DNA from 2 places in the Polycladomyces abyssicola genome. Region 2 is predicted to be linked to the other one. Evidence: a T-box and tRNA genes for the amino acid it is inferred to sense, from the RefSeq annotation. Region 2 holds a T-box; the other holds one or more tRNA genes.
The links. A T-box is a leader RNA that pairs with one kind of tRNA and senses whether it is charged. The one in region 2 lies ahead of leuS (leucine--tRNA ligase), so its partner is inferred to be a tRNA-Leu.
Positions count from the first base shown of each region.

Region 1: it has a tRNA-Leu gene. The T-box ahead of leuS (leucine--tRNA ligase) is inferred to sense a tRNA for this amino acid. The anticodon was not compared.

Region 1 is NZ_AP024601.1:2,656,544-2,668,202, reverse strand. Features, by position in the region: gene adhP (alcohol dehydrogenase AdhP) at 1-475, opposite strand, end outside; gene KI215_RS13305 (sigma-54-dependent Fis family transcriptional regulator) at 766-2,670, shown strand; gene KI215_RS13300 (hypothetical protein) at 2,947-3,156, shown strand; gene KI215_RS13295 (phosphodiester glycosidase family protein) at 3,302-4,939, opposite strand; rRNA gene KI215_RS13290 (23S ribosomal RNA) at 5,780-8,719, shown strand; rRNA gene rrf (5S ribosomal RNA) at 8,785-8,901, shown strand; tRNA gene KI215_RS13280 (tRNA-Ser) at 8,927-9,020, shown strand; tRNA gene KI215_RS13275 (tRNA-Phe) at 9,126-9,201, shown strand; tRNA gene KI215_RS13270 (tRNA-Thr) at 9,206-9,281, shown strand; tRNA gene KI215_RS13265 (tRNA-Trp) at 9,292-9,365, shown strand; gene KI215_RS13260 (YugN family protein) at 9,367-9,792, opposite strand; tRNA gene KI215_RS13255 (tRNA-Cys) at 9,848-9,921, shown strand; tRNA gene KI215_RS13250 (tRNA-Leu) at 10,024-10,110, shown strand; tRNA gene KI215_RS13245 (tRNA-Arg) at 10,116-10,192, shown strand; gene KI215_RS13240 (glycosyl hydrolase family 18 protein) at 10,180-11,659, opposite strand, start outside.
Region 2 is NZ_AP024601.1:2,210,203-2,221,861, reverse strand. Features, by position in the region: gene KI215_RS11195 (hypothetical protein) at 77-247, opposite strand; gene KI215_RS11190 (M24 family metallopeptidase) at 350-1,456, opposite strand; gene KI215_RS11185 (alkaline phosphatase D family protein) at 1,675-3,567, opposite strand; gene KI215_RS11180 (YqeG family HAD IIIA-type phosphatase) at 4,056-4,577, shown strand; gene yqeH (ribosome biogenesis GTPase YqeH) at 4,559-5,683, shown strand; gene KI215_RS11170 (shikimate dehydrogenase) at 5,944-6,795, shown strand; gene KI215_RS11165 (nicotinate-nucleotide adenylyltransferase) at 6,817-7,401, shown strand; gene yqeK (bis(5'-nucleosyl)-tetraphosphatase (symmetrical) YqeK) at 7,391-7,969, shown strand; gene rsfS (ribosome silencing factor) at 7,984-8,328, shown strand; T-box leader at 8,467-8,708, shown strand; gene leuS (leucine--tRNA ligase) at 8,765-11,221, shown strand; gene KI215_RS11145 (hypothetical protein) at 11,539-11,659, shown strand, end outside.

The sequences.
Region 1 (11,659 bases), 450 kb from region 2:
TTTTTACCGCTTTGTAAGTGGTCACACCCGCACAGGTCAATGGAGCCGCATCCATCGGGCTGACATTGTCGGGTACCTTCGCGATGTGTTTGGCGTAACCAATAGCGTATTCGGCGTGAGTACCGTCAATCGAGTAACCGGTGTTCAACTGGGATTCGCAAAGTGTTTCCCATCCGGAATTGCAGTATTCACACATTCCGCATGCGTAACCCAGCCAGGGGAGGGCCACACGGTCCCCTTCCTTGATCCCTTTGACGCCCTTTCCGACAGCTTCCACAATCCCGATTCCTTCGTGCCCCGGAATAAAAGGCAGTTTCGGTTTAATCGGCCAGTCCCCTTTAGCCGCGTGGATATCGGTGTGGCACAATCCTGACGTTTCGATTTTCACGCGAACCTGACCCTCTCCCGGTTCCGGAATATCCACCTCCTCGATATGAATGGGTTCATGGAAGTTCCGTACCACCGCTGCGAGCATTTTTTTAGCCAACTTTTTACTCACCCCTTGAAAAATAATTGAAGGCGTTTTCAACAAAAGATATGAGCAATCATTGTGCCAACACAAAATAACCAAGATTTTGGGGACTCCAGTACGATTGGCGATGTTCACGTGACAATACATTGTTTTCATTTGGTACAGCCTTCAATAACGCATTTGGATTATAATAAGAATTGAAGAGATTCAGATGGCGTTCCACTTTTGGGGAAAAAAGATAGGGAGGTGAATAATTAATGCAATTTTCGAAAATAAAAGAAGAAACAATATCCTTGATCAGATCCTGGGATCGCAGCAAGTCATTTGGAGTGGACCCGCTTTATGTCGATAACGACCTGTTGACAGGCGGAGAGTTGGAAGATCGCAAAGATCGTCTCCACGATTTGTTTCACACATCGTCGTCCGTATTGGACAACCTGTATAAGCAACTGAAAGATACCCCTTTTATGATTCTCATTTCCGATGCGGATGGTTATATTCTCAAATCATGGGGGAACTCTCCTTTTATTGATCGGGCGCGAAAGGTTTGGTTGGATGCCGGGGCCAATTGGCACGAAAAAGTGAAGGGAACCAATGCCATCGGGACGGCTCTCGTTGAAAAAAAGCCCATCAGCGTTGTCGGAGAACAGCATTACTGTCAGGAGAACCATTTTTTGTGCTGCTATGCCGCTCCCCTCTATTCTCCAACAGGGGAATTGTTGGGTGTATTGGATGTGAGTGGAGATGTCCGTCATCATCAGGCTCACACCATGGGAATGGTGATCGCGGCTGCCCAAGCGTGCCAAGCCCATCTTCTGCTGGAAAGTGCGAAGCGGGAATTGACCCTCTGTATTCAGGAAACGGATACGATTATTGATGGGTACGGTCAACCCCTCATCTCGGTAGATCGTGACGGGATGATCACTCGAATCAACCAAGATGCGGCCAGGATCTTGGGTCTGCCTTCTGAGAAGTGCATCGGTCAGCACTTGTCCCGTTGGTTTAGCCAGAAGGATACTGATGAGATTCTCTCGGCAAAGGGTCCATCATTTGTTGAGCCAAAATTGAAAGCGGATTCATCAGGCGGGGAAAAAATCAAAAAGTGGATTGTACGTCCTGTTCGAGATCAGCGGGATCGGGTGATACGTACCGTGTTAAGTCCGAAGCCGTTGGAGAGAAAAGAACAGATACAAAAAGTGAATGTGCAGGAAGTGAAGGAGCAAAGCCCCACACGAGAAAGCGGCATCATCTGCAACTGTCCCAAAGCCAAAGAGGTGTTCCGCCTCGCGTCGGTGGTGGCACCAACCGATGCCACCATACTCATTCAGGGGGAGACCGGCACGGGCAAGGAAGTAATCGCACAGTCGATTCACCGGACTAGCGGCCGTTCCGGTCCTTTGGTGGTCGTCAACTGTGCTGCAATCCCGGAATCCCTCATTGAATCGGAGCTGTTCGGTTATGAAAAAGGGGCTTTCACCGGGGCAAAGAGCGAAGGCCACCAAGGGAAGTTTGAGGCGGCGGACGGGGGAACCCTCTTTCTGGATGAGATTGGGGAACTGTCCTTAGCCTCTCAAGCTGCTCTACTGCGTGTGTTGGAGGAGAAACGGGTGACAAGAATCGGTTCCCATCGCTCCAAGCCGGTGAATGTCCGCATCATCGCCGCCACCAACCGGACATTGTCCAAAGAGGTGGAGGAAAACCGGTTTCGGGCAGATTTGTATTATCGCCTTTGTGAAATTGAGCTCTTTTTGCCTCCACTCCGGGAGCGCTCGGATCTTTTTGACTTGGCGGAGCATTTTCTGGGACAGATGGCCAAGGAACTGGGAGTTCCCCACATCTCTCTGGATCAAGTGGCTCGTGAGAAAATCGCCGGGTACAGTTGGCCGGGCAACATCCGGGAACTCCGACAGGTACTCCGTCAGGCGGCGTACCAGGCGTGCCTTTTGCGCCGGACCTCTACGATTACGGTACAGGATATCTCACTGCCCAGGGAAAAGGGTCTCCATTCTACCATCCATTCCAAATCGGGGTTTTGGAACCAACAAGAAGAGGAAACGATCAAAATGGCGATCCAAAAAACCCGGGGAAATCTGTCGGAAGCAGCCCGCCTCCTCGGGATCAGCCGCACGACCTTGTATCGGAAGCTGAATCAGTATCCCCAAGTCCGGGAGATGAGGAAGAGGGTTTTGAAAAGTTAAGAGAGAGCGCTTTCGTCTCTCTAATGAATGGAGAGATGAAAGCGCTCCGGTCATTATGAAAGCATTTCGTCTTAGCGTCAATGTGAAAATGATGAAACCGCCTCATGTTCCAAGGTAGCTTAAAATCCATATGTCGTTGACTGTGAGATGCGTCGTGCATATCTAGGTTTTCACCCTTTTAAAATATGGTAAATAAGAAGAAGTAACACATTATTTGAAACAGTCCGGGAGGAGTTGGCTAGTAACTTACCATGAAAGTCAGCAAGGGGGTTCCGCATGAAAGATCGTTACCAAAAGCTCGAAGAATATAAAGAGACAATGGATAAGGGTTTTAAAAGCATTCGTATCGAGTTGGAGAAAATTCGTCATGAGATAGAACACTTCAAGATCAACCCCAATATTCATAAAGCCGGGGCCGGGTCAAATTTATCAAAGTCGATGGGAATAGATCGAAATCATGGGATCAAGGGGAACGGGAAAAGTTGAACTGAAGAGTGAGAGCCGAACCTTGGGCCTTCAGCACAAGGGAGCAGTCACCACACAGAAAGAGCCCAGCACTTAGTGCTGGGCAACATTCACAATGTCACAAATCGATTCCAGTCTTTGGCTATTCGGTGTTGATTAAATATCCCTAGTTTTGATGCTTTGGGGGCATCACGAGCAGGGCATCACCGGTTGGACGTTCCTGGCCGTCCGAAGGATGATTGCGAAGACCGTCAGGACCGACAAAAGTCGAAGAGCCACCGCCGTCCAGATTTACAGCATCAGTAACACCGAGGCTTTTCATCAGTGCTACTTCTTCCTTGAAATTGAGCCCCGTTGCTACACCTGGAATACGTCCGTCAGCCACCACAATGATGATCTTGCCGTCAGGTGTAGTGCCGGCGATCGTTCTAGGGTGCCGACGTACGCCGAAGTTGTAGTAGAAAGGGCTCTCCGACCAATGGAACCCTTCTGCGTATGCATCAACGACAGGCCTGCCGTCTTTAAGCAGTATTGGACCACCGCTGACAATATTGATATTCTTGTTGAGTTTCAGGTGCTCACCCTCTGCATTCTTGACCGACTGTTTGATGTACAACTTTGATCCGACTTTTGCGTGAAGGCGTAACCAGTCAGCACCTTTCCCAGTGCCCTGCAGCATGATTCCTTCTTCGGGGATCACTCCACCACGTTGTTCGGCTACCGCGATCACTTTTCCTTCCTTATCTAGAGTTACCTGCACCCCGGGTCCAGCATCTGCTATCCGACCGTAGTCCCGGGTAAAGTAGACGATCTCATCCGGGTCAGTACATAAGAAGTCATGTTTGGGATGATTGGTTGGTGTATCGTCGATGCCGCCACAGTTCAAGATAAGACCAGGCTTACGATTGATTCCGTCAATCATTGTCGATGATCCGTCAGAGGAATGAACTGATAGCTCGGTTGACAGTTTTTCTACTCTAGCTCCACGACCATTAGGACTGGTCAAAACAAAGCTGCCGGTATTGTTCACCGCTTCACTGATGAGACGCCCGTTCACAACAGAGAGGCCAGCAACGTCCCCAGGTGTGCCATCGGTATCCCGCATCACGAAATAGCTAGCGTTTGTACCAATTGACGCACCGGTACGACGGACAATGGATGATACTGTTTCGCTGCCAATCCCGTCCGGCGTTGCGAGAGCAACTTTCAGTTCACCGCGGTAATATTTCGGATCAATTGTTAAAATCCGGATTTCCCACGGACCGGTTGTAGGTCCACCATCCTCGGCACTAAACTGTACAGAGCTCTTTTCGCCAATGACTTGACCGTTATCCAGCCGGACGCCCGCCTGTTTGATCTTCTCAGCCATTGCCAATGCAGAAGGTTTATCTGAAAAGAAACCTACACGGACGCGATAACCCAATGGACCGGTAGCAGGATCGTCAGGTGCACGTTCGTTTAGCGTCTCAATACGTGAGTCGAATCCGGCCTTCTTCAGCGCGACGTTAATGTTGTCAGCCGTCTCCTTGTCGTTGACGGTCGCTACGGTTACAGTAAAAAACGCGTGAGTGTCAGGGTACCCCCGGTAGACGGTAGTAATCGTCACTCCAGGAACAGGATGTTCAACCGTACGCCGCTCAGGTAATTCAGGAGAGCCAATGGGAAGCTTTTCCGAGAAATGACTCGGCTCCGTGTTAGGTTGTGCTGCCAGTGAATTGGATTCAAAAGCAGTGCTTGTACTTGCAACGAATATTGCTAAGATGACAATCACTAACTTTTTGCTCCATTTCCTCTTCTCAAACATGCTATCCCCCCTTATCTCTCAGTTCCTCATGATAATCAGGATGTGTGAATCGACATTTAACCTTCTGTAACGTTTCTACACAGACGGGCAGTTCGAATTGATGAATCAAAGCCATTTGACCACACCCCTAGACATCGCTGCGGACGATTTGATCATTGCCGCAATTTCCCCCTATTCAGCTCCTTACCCTAACATGCGGTCGGAACGACAGTCGTGCGGGCTTTGGAAACCGTCCCCCCCCTGTGGATTTGCGGAAGAGAGAACAGGATGGACCCAATTGACGATTGATCAGGATTATACATTGCGGATCACGGACGATTTGTTGACCGGGTTTCACGAAACTGGAAGCAAGTCACTTGGATCTGTTATCGGCTTTTATCCGGCCGGATCATTTGAACCGTGCCTATTTGGAAGCGGTGGAACTCGGATATATGTGGGCATGAATTTGATTGTTTGATGAGAACACCCCGTTTCGTGTGGAACGGGGTGAATTTTTTCTGTTTGGGTATTCTACATGAAGGGGAAAAAAGCTGACGGAAGAGGATTCGCGTTATTGCAGGTCCATTCATCTCGTGTGATGATGAGATCATGCCATTAGTGAAAGCCCGTGTGGTCGAGGTTGAAGAAAGTGATCAGCCTGTCGCCTTATTTATTAATGAAGCGATTTTTAGACACCCGATCCGGAAAATAATTCCTCGAAAAAAGTGCTTGATTCGATGTGAGAGCTGTGCTATATTATTATTCGTCACGACGAAACTGCTGAGAAATCAGCGGAAATTGCGGTTGCACCTTGAAAATTGGATACGGGAGAGTCAAGCATTCACAGGTAGCGAGTCCTGAGGAGAAGCTAGTAAGGGCGCACGGTGGATGCCTTGGCGCCAGGAGCCGATGAAGGGCGGGGCGAACACCGATATGCCTCGGGGAGCTGTAAGCGAGCGTTGATCCGAGGATTCCCGAATGGGGCAACCCACCAGTCCGACGAGGGCTGGTACCGCCACCTGAACACATAGGGTGGACGGGGGCACACCGGGGGAACTGAAACATCTTAGTACCCCGAGGAGAAGAAAGCAACAGCGATTCCCTGAGTAGCGGCGAGCGAAAGGGGAACAGCCCAAACCGTCGGGTTTTGCCCGGCGGGGTTGTGGGGCGTCTCACATGGAGTGATAAAAGGCGAGGGTAGACGAAGTGACCTGGAACGGTCCGCCATAGGAGGTAACAGCCCTGTAGTCGAAACCTTCGCCTCTCCGAGACGGACCCCGAGTACCGCGGGACACGTGAAATCCCGTGGGAAGCAGGGAGGACCACCTCCCAAGGCTAAATACTCCCTGGCGACCGATAGCGAACCAGTACCGTGAGGGAAAGGTGAAAAGCACCCCGGGAGGGGAGTGAAAGAGAACCTGAAACCGTGTGCCTACAAGCAGTCGGAGCGTCCTTGGGGCGTGACGGCGTGCCTTTTGTAGAATGAACCGGCGAGTGACGGTCACGTGCGAGGTTAAGGCGAGAAGCCGGAGCCGTAGCGAAAGCGAGTCTGAACAGGGCGAATGAGTACGTGGTCGTCGACCCGAAACCGGGTGATCTACCCATGTCCAGGGTGAAGTTGAGGTAACACTCAATGGAGGCCCGAACCCACTGGTGTTGAAAAACCAGGGGATGAGGTGTGGGTAGGGGTGAAATGCCAATCGAACTCGGAGATAGCTGGTTCTCCCCGAAATAGCTTTAGGGCTAGCCTCGGAGGATGAGTGACGGAGGTAGAGCACTGATTGGGCTAGGGGCCCTTCCCGGGTTACCGAACTCAGTCAAACTCCGAATGCCGTTTACTTTACTCCGGGAGTCAGACTACGAGTGCTAAGATCCGTGGTCAAGAGGGAAACAGCCCAGACCACCAGCTAAGGTCCCCAAGTGTCCGTTAAGTGGAAAAGGATGTGGGGTTGCCGAGACAACCAGGATGTTGGCTTAGAAGCAGCCATCATTTAAAGAGTGCGTAATAGCTCACTGGTCAAGTGACCCTGCGCCGAAAATGTAACGGGGCTAAACGGACCACCGAAGCTGTGGGTGTATCGGAAGATACGCGGTAGGGGAGCGTTCCCAGGGCGTCGAAGCTGTGCCGGAAGGCATGGTGGAGCGCTGGGAAGTGAGAATGCCGGTGTGAGTAACGAAAAGAGGGGTGAGAATCCCCTCCGCCGTAAGCCTAAGGTTTCCTGAGGAAGGCTCGTCCGCTCAGGGTAAGTCGGGACCTAAGCCGAGGCCGAAAGGCGTAGGCGATGGACAACAGGTTGATATTCCTGTACCACCTCCACTCCGTTTGAGCGAAGGGGGGACGCAGGAGGGTAGGGGATCGCGCGATTGGAAGTGCGCGTCCAAGCGGTAAGGCTGATCGGATAGGCAAATCCGTCCGGTCATAAGGCTGAGCCGTGATGGCGAGGGAAATTGAAGTACCGAAGTCCCTGATCCCACACTGCCAAGAAAAGCCTCTAGCGAGGAGTGAGGTGCCCGTACCGCAAACCGACACAGGTAGGCGAGGAGAGAATCCTCAGGCGCGCGGGATAACTCTCGTTAAGGAACTCGGCAAAATGACCCCGTAACTTCGGGAGAAGGGGTGCCTCGGTAGGGTTAACAGCCCGAGGAGGTCGCAGTGAAGAGGCCCAAGCGACTGTTTAGCAAAAACACAGGTCTCTGCTAAGCCGTAAGGCGAAGTATAGGGGCTGACGCCTGCCCGGTGCTGGAAGGTTAAGGGGAAGGGTTAGCCGAAAGGCGAAGCTCTGAACCGAAGCCCCAGTAAACGGCGGCCGTAACTATAACGGTCCTAAGGTAGCGAAATTCCTTGTCGGGTAAGTTCCGACCCGCACGAAAGGCGTAACGACTTGGGCGCTGTCTCAACGAGAGACCCGGTGAAATCGTAGTACCTGTGAAGATGCAGGTTACCCGCGGCAAGACGGAAAGACCCCGTGGAGCTTTACTGCAGCCTGATATTGAATCTAGGTACAGCTTGTACAGGATAGGTGGGAGCCTGAGAAGCCGGAGCGCCAGCTTCGGTGGAGGCGCCGGTGGGATACCACTCTGGCTGTACCGGGGTTCTAACTCGCAGCCGTGATCCGGCTGGAGGACCGTGTCAGGTGGGCAGTTTGACTGGGGCGGTCGCCTCCTAAAAGGTAACGGAGGCGCCCAAAGGTTCCCTCAGCGCGGTTGGAAATCGCGCCTAAGAGTGTAAAGGCAGAAGGGAGCTTGACTGCGAGACCTACAAGTCGAGCAGGGACGAAAGTCGGGCTTAGTGATCCGGTGGTTCCGAGTGGAAGGGCCATCGCTCAACGGATAAAAGCTACCCCGGGGATAACAGGCTAATCTCCCCCAAGAGTCCACATCGACGGGGAGGTTTGGCACCTCGATGTCGGCTCATCGCATCCTGGGGCTGAAGTCGGTCCCAAGGGTTGGGCTGTTCGCCCATTAAAGCGGTACGCGAGCTGGGTTCAGAACGTCGTGAGACAGTTCGGTCCCTATCTGCCGCGGGCGTAGGAAATCTGAGAGGAGCTGTCCTTAGTACGAGAGGACCGGGATGGACGCACCGCTGGTGTACCAGTTGTGTCGCCAGATGCATCGCTGGGTAGCCAAGTGCGGACGGGATAAGCGCTGAAAGCATCTAAGCGCGAAGCCCCCCTCAAGATGAGATTTCCCATCCCCTCGTGGGAGTAAGACCCCTTGTAGATGACGAGGTAGATCGGTCCGAGGTGTAAGCGCAGTAATGCGTTGAGCTGACGGATACGAATCGGTCGAGGGCTTCCCCTCACTCGCAAGTGAATGCAGACGATCCCGTAACCAATTTTGAAGGTGTAACCAAACACCATATCCTGTCTGGTGGTGATAGCGGAGGGGAACCACCCGTTCCCATTCCGAACACGGAAGTTAAGCCCTCCAGCGCCGATGGTACTTGGGGCGGGAGCCCCTGGGAGAGTAGGACGCTGCCAGGCAGGTTTTCTCCTCTATAGGCAACGCGGAGAGGTGTCCGAGCTGGCCGAAGGAGCACGATTGGAAATCGTGTAGGCGGGCAAAACCCGCCTCGAGGGTTCGAATCCCTCCCTCTCCGCCATTTTCATGCCGACTTCTGGATTACAGGAGTCTTTTTTCAACAATTTGAAAACGAGGAATCCGGTTGACGGATCCCCCTTCACTATGTTAGGATAAATTTCGCCTTGGTTCGGTAGCTCAGTTGGTAGAGCAGAGGACTGAAAATCCTCGTGTCGGCGGTTCGATTCCGTCCCGAACCACCATTATGCCGATGTAGCTCAATTGGTAGAGCAACTGACTTGTAATCAGTAGGTTGGAGGTTCGAGTCCTCTCATCGGCACCACGGGTAGTGGAGGGGCGTAGTTTAATGGCAGAACAGAGGTCTCCAAAACCTCCAGTGTGGGTTCGATTCCTACCGCCCCTGCCAATTAATCCCGGAATCCGTTTTGAATCCGGGTTTCAAGCTCTCGAAGCGCCGATTGTGCTCTGTCGATCCATTTCTCATCGACAGGAGCGTCTTTAACGGCCGGTTCTTGGAACTGGTCGATCAAGCCGGAAAAGACACCGGTATTGACACGATCATCCGGTCCGGCTTGGAATTCGTGACGCAGCACAAAAGGCCGGCCGAGCTTGACGGTGGCGTTGGGGTCACCGATTCGCCCTTTGACGGAGGAAACGGGAACGCGCAGGTAAGATTGATGCGCATCCGATTCCCGGTCTAGGGCCTTGTCAAAGTAACCGTGGTCATATTCATACGCACCGCCCAATTGGAATCCTTCTTTATCAAGCAGGGATTCCACGTCGGCAAAACGTCCCTGTACGTTTTCGATGATGGGTGAGTGTAGTGGGATCATGGATACCCCTCCTTTCAAAATAGTGTGCGACAGGATACTGTCGATCATACGACAAGGCGGCATAGCCAAGTGGTAAGGCAGAGGACTGCAAATCCTTTATCCCCGGTTCGAATCCGGGTGCCGCCTCCAAAATCTAGAAAAAAATTTCTTCGAAAAAAGGGTTGACATCATGAACAAGCTATAATAAAATAAATGATGTCGCCGCTGATTGAAGGACAAAAAACAAAACACGCGGACGTGGCGGAATTGGCAGACGCGCAAGATTCAGGATCTTGTGGTCGCAAGACCGTGGGGGTTCAAGTCCCTTCGTCCGCACCAACCATGTGCCCTTAGCTCAGCTGGATAGAGCGTCTGACTACGAATCAGAAGGTCGGGAGTTCGAATCTCTCAGGGCACGCCAAAGAACCACCATCCGCATGGATGGTGGTTTTTCCTTTCTTGGAAACAATCTGCTGACACGGGTTTTAACCACTGCATGATTCCGGGTGCGCTGTTTTCCCTTTTGCTCAAAGGTTGCTCATGGGTAACCCAATATCCTGTCGAGTGAGGAGTGGGTACGGGAAATAGCAGCCGGGGTCTGGATTTCCCACAGCGGCTACCTACTTCAAACGATTTCGATCTCATCGCTTGTTCAATTACCATCCACACTTTCGGATCTTCCGTTCCGATATACCAGTGGGTTACACCCCCGATATTGGGATATCGCTGAATGATGACATCCAGTTTGGCTTTGTAGCTGATGGTGTCCTGGAAATATCCTGTCTGAGTTTTACCATCTCGTCGATTCACCAGATAAGGTTCATGGTTTGCATCGCGCCGGAGGGGCCATCCATTTTGAAGCAGCACTTGTGCTGAGGAATAGGTTAAAGGATCTGGCGATGTCCGATCTGTCTTCCAAAGTTGGCCGACCCACGGAAAAACCACTTGGATTTTGTCCACCGGTATTTGAGTGACTGCAAAATCGAGAACTTTTACCAACCACGTGAGCGGGGTTCCGGGCCCCGGCTTTTTTAAGCTGTAGTTAAAAGTCATGATATTCACTTTGTCTGCATATCGGCCGAGATGTGCCCAGTCCTGAGCGATCTGCCCGGACCAATCTCCCGGTTCCCGGGTTTTGGGAAAGACGGAGATGTGAAGTTGTTTTCGTTTGGCGTGCAAATTCCGGGCGACAAGCACGACAAAGTCGGACAAGCGCTCTCGGTCCTGGGCGAGCAACGGCTCCAAGTTTAATTCCACACCGTCGATTCGTTGTTGCTCGGCCCATTGTACGATTTGTTTCGTCAAAAAACGTCGTCGGTCTGCCGTTTCCAGCCAGTAATGCAGACGCTTGGGATCCCACCCGTTTCCCAAAGAAAAGATGATTTGGATCCGATGTTGTCGCACCAGTGTCAGGGCTTTTTCGTTCTCTTTCGCCGAAGGAATGAGACCGATGGTGCCGTTCTGTTTTATTTCGTACCAAACGAAATATGCTGTGTCTATGGAGTCAGTATGTCGCTGAAAGGAAGTGGTGGCGGCATTCGTTTGCCAATACGGTACATAAACGGCCACCTTGGACCGGATGGACGGAACCGGCCGGTTGGCGGTCGGCGGAGCGACAACAGGTGGTGACGGGTGGGGCCTCCCGGCTTGGTCTGATGGGGTATGCTGATCGGTTGAATGCCAACGGTTATGTTTAGGTGGTACCGGCTGTTTTGCATCAGGGTAGGGAGAAGGGCCAGACTCCGCGTCTGTTTCTCCCCATTCATCCTCTCCTTCCCAACCGTACGGATCATCATCGTCGCTGGCAAACGGCTGAGTTGAAGACGGATCAGAAGGGTTTTGCTGTGGTTTCGTCACTTTCACCAGAGGGGCCCACCGGTTGACGGCG
Region 2 (11,659 bases):
GATCGACTGCAACAGAGTGATATCGTCCGGATTTATAAGTATGATACCCAAATGTGTTACGCAGTGTATGACTCCTTCACCGTTCGGGATGTTCGAGTGGGTGACATTCATTGAACTCCGCCTGTTTCCCGGGCACCTGGAAGCCCACAACCGTGGTTCGACTGGTATCACGATCCGCTTTTACGGACAAGAGGCCCATCTGGCGCACGGAGAGAACATCGCCTGGCATCAGGGGGACCAGCAGCATTGTACAAAAATCCTACGAAGTAACCGCTGTGAAGTAAATACCCCCTACCGATTTCGGCAGGGGGTGTCTCAACTTCGCTAAAAAGCGGGGGCTTTGGGTTGTTCAACGGATGATCAGCAATTCTTTGGAAAAGTTGGTCAGAATTTCGCATCCCTCTTCGGTGATCATCACATCATCCTCGATCCGCACACCCCCGACGCCTTCCACGTAGATGCCCGGCTCCACGGTGAAGGTCATACCAGGTTGCAGGGGTTGCGTGTTGGTGCTGGTCAACGAAGGATACTCATGCACCTCGATGCCGAGACCGTGGCCGACCCGATGGGGAAAATATTTTCCATAGCCGGCTTTTTCAATCAACTTTCGTGCAGTCTTGTCCAATTCTCCGATGGGGGTCCCAGGTTTGCATGCATCCAGCGCGCTCAGCTGCGCCTGCAACACCGTTTCATAGATTTCACGCTGCTGTTCTCCGGCCGAGCGATATGCGACGGTGCGGGTGATGTCCGAACAGTAACCTTCCAGCACGACCCCAAGGTCGAACAAGACCAAATCTCCCTCCTGCAGCCGGCGGTTGCCTGGTATGCCGTGCGGCAAGCCGGACTTTTCTCCAAACAGTACCATCGTGGAGAAAGCCATGCTCTGAATCCCTTTTTGTTTCAACTCCTTCTCGATCACTGCGACCACTTCCATCTCAGTGACGCCTTCTTTCAAAGCGGAGAATCCCACTTCTACACCATAGTCGGCCAAGCGGGCCGCTTCCCGCATGATGCCGATCTCCTTCGAATCTTTGATCATCCGCAGCTGATGCATCTGATCTTCCGCCGAAATGAACCGGACACCCGGCAGGATGGACATCAATAATTCCGCACGGCGGTAGGAGAGATGATCCTTTTCCACAGCCAGGGTGCGAACCCCGTTTGGTTGGATCTTTCGGGAGGTAAGTGCGTCTCGAATCATTTCCCACGGGTTTTGGGTATCGTCGTATCCCAGGATCTCATAAGACCATCCCGCATTTTTGGCTTGTTTCACTTCCATTTGCGGACAGATCAACAGCGGTTCAGCTTCGGGGAAGACGAACAGCCCCAACAACCGTTCATGTGGATGGCAAAGAAATCCAGACAGGTAGAACACATTGGCGGTAGAGGTGAGGAACGCGGCATCGATCGATTCCTGTTTGAGCCAAGAGGAAAGTTTCTCCAAACGAACCTGCATGCGCCTGCTCCTTTCTATGAAAAAGGAATCATTGTACGCGAACTACTGTCATCATCCGCCTGATGAAGGAAAAAATCAAGGGAAAAACAAAAAAAGACGGGATGTTCCCGTCAAAAGAAAAGGACCGCGTTTGTTTAGGGCGTTTCTGGCAAATCCGTGAAGGAGGAGACAGTATTCACCAGACGTGCTTTGGCCGTCTCGAACCGGATGGGATCCCGTCAACCGTGTGAGAAGTTCAGCCGTGCCTGATCTCGTGGAATCTCACATTCGAAAAGAAGGGATTTACGTGCGTCGCGGGATTGGATCGAGCTTACCGCATAGGCACGCCAAATGGCTTTGTCCCGCGTCAATTCCATCACGGCGTAACCATGGGTGGTACTGTCAAACCGTTTGATCCAGGGATTTTGCATGGTGATGAGATTGGACAACTGATGAATCACCTTGTCCAGGATGTCTTCGGACATGGACGATACCGGTCCGAAAATATCGGCGAGCATTTGTTTGACAGCCGAAAGCGGGAGCGGATTGGAGCCGGAGATCGATCCTCGGATCGTTTGTTGCACCATTTCTTTCAAATTGGATGAGGTGACAGAACCGACCATCAGTTCCACTCCCACCGCCTGTTCATCGGACGCGTTGCCGTAATCTTCATGGATCAGATTGGCCTCAAAGGTGTGCAAATCACCCGTGATGGTGATCCAATTGCGAATGCCCGCTTTTTTTAGTGCCTCCGTCAACTGACGGCGTTCGCCCGCGTATCCGTCCCACGCATCCAGATTGAGATATTGTCCGAACAGTTTCAAAGGGGTGAACTGGACTTCGTTGGCCCAGATTTTCCATAATGCCGTGGCGGATTTCATCCGGTCGAGGAACCAAGCTTTTTGTTCCTTCCCTAGCATCGTCTGGTCCGGGTCGTTCATACGGGGGCAGCCAGAGGAGAGGTAACGTTCGCCCAGTTCCTTTTCTCCGCACGGGTGGGCGCTGCGGTAGAGACGTTGATCGGTGAATATGAATTCGGCCAGGTCACCCCAGGTAAAGGAACGAAAAATGCGGATGGAACGATCAAATGATTGCGTTCCATCAAAGGTGACGCGTGCCGGCATGTATTCAAACCATACGCGGTTGGCCGTCAACCGGCGTGACGGATCAGATTCCGGGCTGTCGTCAGGAGCGACGGCCGGGAAATACGTATCGTTGGCAAATTCGTGATCATCCCAGATGGCGATCATGGCATGTCGTTCGTGTAGGCGTTGCAGGTCGGGATCGGAGCGGTAGGTTTGATATAGTGTCCGGTAATCCGCCAGGGTGAACGCTTTCGACTTTCCGCTGGGCAGATGGATTTGCCGGTCGGGTAGCGGGTTTTGGTACTGAGGGTCGCCGACCGACTCGTATATGTAGTCCCCCAAATGGATGACGAAATCCAGGTCCTCCTCCGCCAGCATTCGATATGCATGATAGTAGCCGTTTGTGTAGTCGGCACAGGAAACGTAACCGAAACGGGCGGAACGAACAGGTCCACCCGTGGCGGGGAGTGTTTGGAAACGGCCGGTGCGGCTGACATGACCGGAGTGCGTGATAAACCGGTAATAATAGGTGGTTTGCGGTTGAAGACGTCCGTCCACATCCACTTTGACGATATGGTCATAATCCTGGTAAATCGGTGCGAAGCCGCTGAGTACAATATGGGAGAAGTCCGCTTGTTCGCTGATTTCAAACTGGACAAAACGCCCTTGGCGAATCGATTCGATGACGTCTTCATTGGGGGATGAGGCGGGGTCCTGCATCCACTGAACCAGACCGGGGTCAACCTTGTCTGTGGAAAGACCCGGTGAGACAGCGGGGTCCACCCGTGTCCACAGCATGGCACCGGTAGCAGTAGGATCGCCGGAAGCGACGGATTGGGGAAAACCAATCCCGGGAGCATACTTCGGTTGGTATCGGGGATAGCGAGAAGTGGCGATGGCCGCTTGTGCGGCGTTGGCCGTACGGGTGATGGCAACCACCGGCCCTTTCGTCAGGCTGTCGACGAGAAACAAGGCCGATCCGGTGAGCAACGATTTGAGAAATACCCGCCGACCTTGGTCGATGGTATTGGTGTTTCGATCACTCATTTCCCATGCTCCTTTCCCATGGACAACCGATTGCTTTCACCATAACAAAGGCGTATGAATGTACTTTATAGTTGGTGTTAAAATCTTTCGAAAATGTGAGGGTGAATACCTCTCATGAAGAGCGAATGTGATCTGAGGTGTGTAAAAGTAACGTCGATCCGCCAGACGGAATCGGTGTACGGCAAGACGCTTCCTCCTGCCAACCCCATAGGTTTTTCTCAAGGTGCGAGCAGTTTCACGAGTATTTCGCTCACCGGGCAGTTAAAGTGTTTTTGCAATTCTTATTGGATGATACTATTTATTGTTACTCCATGAGGAGGATTCAGCGAAACGCTCGGTTTTATCTACACCTATCAAATTGCCGCGTCTTCTCGCTCGCAATTCATGAGGTGAACATGGTTTCGATGCGGTGTTCCTTTTGCTCTCGGTGGGATAAATGTGGTATAGTTATTGCCGATATAAGTACGGACGATCGATGAGGTGGGCCTGTGTTTAAAGCGATTGTTCCCGATCTGTATGTACAATCCATATACGATATCGACTTCCATCAGTTGCAACGCCGCGGGGTCAAAGCGGCTATCGTTGATTTGGACAACACGCTGGTGGAAGCAGACCGTCCCGACGCCACGCCCAAATTGGTCAGCTGGCTGGACCAGGTACGGGGGATGGGATTTCGCGTGATGATCGTTTCCAACAACACGCGTACACGTGTGTCTCGGTTTGCGACACCCTTGCAAATTCCATTTATTCATCGTGCGAAAAAACCGCTCACCCGCGCGTTCAAAAAGGCGTTGCGGCGCTTGGAGACAAAACCGGAGGAGACCGTGGTCATCGGTGACCAGTTGTTCACCGATGTGCTGGGGGCCAAACGAATGGGCCTGTTTGCGATTCTGGTCGTGCCGATTTCCGAATCGGAAGGCTTTTTCACCAAGATCAACCGGATGATGGAACGGATTGTCTTCCGTTGGATGAAAGAAAAGGGAATGTTGCGATGGGGGGATCGACCGTGAGGGAATCGGCGTTATACTGTGTGGGGTGCGGCGTGCCGCTGCAAGCCGCTGACCCGAAACAACCGGGATATGTTCCGGAGAAGGTGCTGGCGGAGGCGGAGCAGGATGCCGTTTGCCAGCGTTGTTTTCGTATTCGGCATTATAACGAAGTGGCACCCGTCGTCCATGATCCTGGATACTATGAAGACTTGCTGCGACGGATTGCGGATACGGACAGCCTCGTTGTTCAAGTGGTGGACCTGTTTGACTTCGACGGCAGTTGGATTCCAGATCTGCCGCGATGGATCGGGAAGAATCCACTTCTGTTGATCGCCAATAAAATCGATTTATTCCCCAAATCGGTCAAGCACGGGCGGATTCGTGAATGGGTGCGCCGGTCGGCTGAACGCCTCGGCGCGAATCCGGTGGATATCGTGCTGTGCAGTGCGGCCAAAGGTTTTTACATACGGGAAGTGATGGCGGCCATTGAGCGTCACCGACAGGGGAGGGACGTGTACGTCGTCGGTGTTACCAACGTGGGGAAATCTACGCTGATCAACCGTTTGTTGCATGATTTCGGCGATGGCGGTCAACCGATCACGACGTCACCGTATCCGGGCACGACCTTGGACACAATCCGAATTCCGTTGGAAGACGGGCGCTCCTTGATTGACACTCCCGGCATCGTACGAAAGGATCGGTTGAGCGAATGGGTTTCTCCCGCCGATCTGAAGGTCATCGTACCCAAAGGCACGATCAACCCGCGGGTGTATCAGCTGAACGACCGACAAACGCTGTTTCTGGGCGGCCTGGCACGCGTCGATTTTATCAAGGGACCACGCCAGCCGTTTGTGTTGTATGTTTCCAATGCACTGTACGTTCACCGGACCAAGTATGAAAAAGCGGATGAAATTCAACGGACACATCTGGGTGAATTGTTGGCACCTCCGGAAGATCCGTCTGTCTTGCCCCCTTGGCGCAAACAGCAATTCCACATTCCGGGTGGCGGGAAGCAGGATCTGGTGATTGCGGGTCTCGGATGGATCGCTGTCGGTAAAGAAGCAGCCGAGATTGAAGTGTGGGCACCGGAAGGCATCCGGGTGGAATTGCGTCCGTCTGTCATCTAAAACACCCTTAACTTGCAACATCTAACCAAGGGGATTCATAAGCGAGTGATGCTGGGGCTTCCTGAAACGAGTGAACGGAAGCGGCTGGGTCGGCTCGCTCTGCTTCCGGAAAGGGCGCAGGTGGAGCGTGCCCAGGGAAGTGATGCCACGATATAGATCAGGCACGCCTGCTCGGAGCAAGTGGAGAAAACAAGCCTGAACACCAGGTTTCATCTTTCGAGAGCTTGGAAATGGTAAAAATGGAGAGGAGAGCATCACCTATGCATATCGACGGAACGACCGGCGTCGTGGCGCTGTTGGGTCATCCGGTGGCCCATTCCAAATCGCCGGAGATGATGAATCGAGCGTTTCAGACAGCCGGCCTTCCTTATATATATGCGGCATTCGACGTGGCACCGGAAGCATTGGGCGATGCTGTGCGGGGATTGCGTGCCTTGGGCGTCCGTGGTTGGAATGTGACGATCCCGCACAAAGTTGCCATTATGGAATGGTTGGATGAGGTGGACGAAACGGCCCGGGCCATCGGTGCGGTCAACACGGTGGTCAACGACAACGGCCGATTGGTCGGGTACAATACCGACGGTACGGGTTATCTGCGCTCGCTTCAGGAGGAAACCGGCCTGGATGTTACCGCACAACGCGTATTGATCATCGGTGCGGGCGGTGCGGCACGAGCGGTGGGACATGCACTGGCGACGGCAGGGGTGCGGCACATCACGGTGGCCAACCGCACGACAGAAAAAGCAGAGGAACTGGCGGCCCATCTCGGGCAGTGGACGGCGACAGATGTGGTCGGGTTGGCCGACATCAACCGGGTATTGGAGGAAACCACCCTGTTGGTGCAATCCACATCTGTGGGAATGTATCCGCATGTGGACGAGATTCCGATTGCCCCGTCCGGTTTGCATGACCGTCTCATCGTGAGCGATCTGATTTACCGGCCGAAGTGGACCCGGTTATTGCAAGAGGCGAAAAAACGGGGAGCTCGTGTGCATTCCGGATTGGGCATGTTGCTTTACCAAGCGGTGTTGGCGTTCGAACACTGGACTGGACGTCCGGCGCCGGTCGAAACCATGCGGGAGGTTTTGGAAGCCTCACTGCAAGGAGAATGATGGCGGAAATGAGGATGTGTGATGAACATCGGCATTTTTGGCGGCACATTTGACCCGATTCATATCGGTCATCTGATCATTGCCGAACAGGCATCGCAAAGCGTCGGCTTGGATGAGGTGTGGTTCATCCCGGCAGCGTCTCCGCCCCACAAGCCGGGACAAGACATTACCCCTGCAGAACACCGGGTGGAAATGGTCAGGCTGGCGATTTGCGATCACCCCAAGTTTCGATTGTCCACAGTCGAGTTGTTACGACCAGGACCTTCCTATACAGTGGATACGGTTCGCCAGCTGTGTTCACAACATCCACATGATCGTTTTTTTCTCATCGTGGGCGGGGACATGGTGAACGATTTGCCGAATTGGTATAAAATAGAGGAAATCCTGCAAATGGTGGACATCATTGGACACGCACGCCCCGGCACGAATACGGATGCTTTGCCCCCGGAGATCGCGGAAAAAGTGATCTGGGTGCAAGATCCGGTCACTGTGAATGTTTCATCCACTCAGATTCGCCGGCAATTGGCGCGCGGTGCTTCCGGGCGGTATCTTTTGCCGGAACCGGTACGCAAGTACATCAAGGGGAAGAGGTTGTATGGAACGTGAGGCATTGTTGCAAGCTGTAGAAAAGGAACTACCCCGATCACGGTTTGAACACACTTTGCGTGTGGCGGAAACGGCTGTTCGCTTGGCCGATCGGTTCGGAGCTGATAAAGAGAAGGCCGATTTGGCGGGTATTCTGCATGATTACTGCAAATATTGGCCGGATGAACGCATGCGGGACTGGATTATTCGTCATCATTTACCGTCGGATCTGTTAGACTATAATAAAGAATTGTGGCATGCCCCCGTCGGTGCCGAAGCGGTGCGTGAGTGCCTGGGGGTGACGGATCCCGAGGTGTTGGATGCGATCCGTTATCATACGACCGGACGGCCAAACATGACGCGCTTGGAACAAGTGGTGTTTCTGGCGGACTATATCGAACCCGGCCGACGGTTTCCCGGTGTGGACGAAGTGCGCGCCGTGGCCGAATCCGATTTGGACCGTGCCGTGTTGATGGCGCTCGACAACACGATTCGCTTCCTGATCGACCGTGGTCAAAAGGTGTATCCGCTGACACTTTTGGCCCGCAATGATGTGTTAGAGCGGGTGTCAGGAAAAAATTCATCCTGAGGAGGGTATCGTTTTTGAACCTGGTGGAGATTGCGCAATTGGCGGCTGCGACTGCCGAGGAGAAGAAGGCACAGCGTGTCACGATCCTGGATATCCGTGGTTTGTCGGTAATAGCCGATTACTTCGTCATCTGTCACGGAAATTCACAAAAGCAAGTGCAAGCCATTGTGACTGCGATCAAGGAAAAGATGCAGGAGGCAAAGGTTCCTCTCAGGGGAATCGAAGGGTTTGCCGAGGCACGCTGGGTACTGATGGACCTCGGAGATGTGGTCGTCCACGTCTTCCACAAGGATGAACGCGAATTTTACGACCTGGAACGGTTGTGGGGCGATGCCAGGGAAATTCAACAGGTGCAATAAAGCACATACAAACGGTATGGAATGAGTCCAATTTGTGAACAATGTTAAAAACACGTGAACAAATGATAGAGAACCCATTGACATGTGTCCAAGCTGTTTCATATAATGTGAATCAAACATCACGATAAGCCAAGATTCGACAAAGCTTGGATGAGGAGTAGTAGTCCAGCTTCCTCTGCTCAGAGAGTCGGCGTTCGGGTGCAAGCCGATCAGAGAGGTTGGATGAACTCGCCTCATCGCTCCGGATGGGAATGTTCAGTACTGTCCGGCGGAACATCCCCGTTACGGATGATGAGAGTGGGCATTTGTCCGGCAGTAGCTGTACAAATGTCAACTAGGGTGGTACCGCGGGAGTTGTGAACTAACCTCTCGTCCCTAGCAAGGAAGGCTGGGGGCGGGAGGTTTTCATATTTTGGTGTGAAGGAGGTTGGGTCACATGCGGACGTATCAACCGAGTGAAATTGAACCAAAATGGCAAGCGGTCTGGCAGGAGCGCCGCATGCACCGGACCGACGAGGATCGGGACAAACCGAAATTTTACGCGCTGGAACAATTCCCTTATCCTTCGGGTGAAGGGTTACATATGGGCCATGTCCGGGTGTATACCATCGGGGATGTGATTGCCCGTTTCAAACGGATGAACGGATATCGCGTCCTTCACCCCATGGGTGCCGACGCATTTGGTCTACCGGCGGAGAATGCCGCCATCCAGCGGGGGGTGAATCCGCGCGAGTGGACGTTGAAAAATATGAAGCGGATTCGGGAGGAGCAGGCCCGTTTGGGCGTATCCTATGACTGGGAGCGGTATGTCGGTACGTGTCTACCGGACTATTACAAGTTGACACAGTGGCTGTTTCTGCTCTTTTACGAGCGCGGACTGGCTTATCGCAAAAAGGCGGCCGTCAACTGGTGCCCCACTTGCAACACGGTGCTGGCCAACGAACAGGTTGAAGACGGGTTGTGCTGGCGTTGTGATACGGAGGTGACGAAAAAGGAGCTGGAGCAATGGTTCCTGCGAATCACCGATTACGCCGACCGCCTGCTCGAAGGATTGGACCGCTTACCGAAATGGCCGGAAAAAGTGAAGGCCATGCAGCGTAACTGGATTGGTCGCAGCGAGGGGGCGCACGTCACCTTCACCATTCCCGAACTGGATCATGAAAAAGTGACCGTATTCACCACTCGTCCCGACACGTTGTTCGGCGTCACTTACTTGGTGTTGGCTCCGGAGCATCCGCTGGTTCCGAAATTGATTCGCGGAAAGGAAAACGAGTCGGTGATTGCCGACTTTATCGAACGCATGCGGAAAGAATCCGAAATCACGCGGACAGCGGCGGATGCGGAAAAAGTGGGGTATTTCACGGGAGCGTTTGCCCAACATCCTTTAACCGGCGAAAATGTGCCGATCTGGGTGGCCAACTATGTGTTGATGGATTACGGCACCGGCGCGGTGATGGGAGTACCGGCCCACGATGAGCGGGACTTCCTGTTTGCCCGGAAATACGATTTGCCGATTCGAGTCGTCATTCGTCCGGAGGAGGGCGACACCGACGAGTTGACCGAAGCGTATACCGGCGAAGGGAAACTGGTCAACTCGGGTGATTTCAGTGGATTGAACAACCGGGAAGCGATCAAGGCCATCGCCCGTCATCTGGAGGAAAAAGGGCTGGGTGGACCGACGGTCAATTATCGACTGCGCGACTGGTTGATTTCACGGCAACGGTATTGGGGATGCCCGATTCCGATCATCTACTGCGACGATTGCGGCATTGTTCCGGTACCGAAAGAACATTTGCCGGTCCTTCTGCCCGAAGACGTCGTATTTGACGGCAAACGCAATCCGCTCACCACGTCGGAATCGTTCGTGAACACCGAATGCCCCCGCTGCGGCAAGTCGGCGCGCCGGGAGACGGATACGATGGATACATTTATCGATTCGTCTTGGTATTTCTTCCGGTATACGGATGCGCACAACGAAGATATGCCGTTCGATCCGGACAAAGTGAAGGAATGGCTGCCAGTCGACGAGTATATCGGCGGGATTGAGCACGCCGTGTTGCATTTGCTGTACTCTCGATTCTTTACCAAGGTCCTGTACGATGCCGGTTTGGTGCCGGTGGATGAACCGTTCACCAGCCTGCTGACCCAGGGAATGGTGCTCAAAGACGGAGCGAAAATGTCCAAATCCAAAGGCAATGTGGTCAGCCCGATGGACATCGTCGAAAAATACGGGGCGGACACTGCCAGGATGTTTATCCTGTTTGCCGCACCGCCGGATCGTGACTTGGAATGGTCGGATGCCGGGGTGGAAGGAAGCTACCGTTTCTTGAACCGCGTTTGGCGGATGGTGGAGCAGCACGCCTCCCTGTTCGAACAACGCCCCGCTCCCGATACGACAAGCAAGGAAGCCCAGGAGCTGAACCGGTTGCGGCACCGGACCGTCAAAAAAGTGACGGAGGACGTGAATGACCGTTATCACTTTAACACCGCCATCAGTGCCATTATGGAACTGGTCAATGGCATCTATGCCTATCCGGAGGATGCCGACCGTGGGACGCTGGCCGATGCGATTGAGACGGTCGTGCTGTTGTTGGCGCCGTTTGCGCCTCATATCACCGAAGAACTGTGGCAGCGGATGGGCCATCAAGACAGCGTGCATGCCCAGTCGTGGCCGACCTTCGATCCGGCGGCTTTGGTGCAGAACGAAGTGGAAATTGCGGTGCAGATCAATGGCAAGGTGCGAGATAAAGTGGTTGTACCGGCCGAGGCGGACAAGAGCGAAGTGGAAGCACTGGTTATGAAGCTGGACCGCATTCAAACGTTGTTGGAAGGGAAAACGGTCCGCAAAGTAATCGTCGTACCGCGAAAATTGGTCAACATTGTGGTCAATTGACCCACTTGATCGAGCCCGACATGAAGGACCGGAACGCGCAGGGATTCCATTGCGAGGCGCGTTGCCTGGAGCCCTGTGCTTCCGGTCCGAAGCGGGCTTGTTTTTTTTCGTTCGCTCTATGGCGCTCCATGGCAATGGCTAAAGGCGCTCGACAGGAAATTCGGACTCGCTTGAACCAACCACTCAGTCAGCAGTTGCAGCTCGCTATGTGGCGGGCTTTTTCTTTTTGCATGAGAAAGCGACACCTTCCACATCCTAAAGGATAACCGCCGATCAGATCCAAAGATCGGCAATCCGAGGGAAAGGATGTCTGGTACATGCGCGTGGAACCCGATTCGAAATTACCGCCGATCGGAGCGGACGAAGCTCGTGATGCCAAGTTGGCGCAGGAAGGAACAACCTTGGGCAGTGCCGTGGATGAGAACAAAGAAAAAAAAG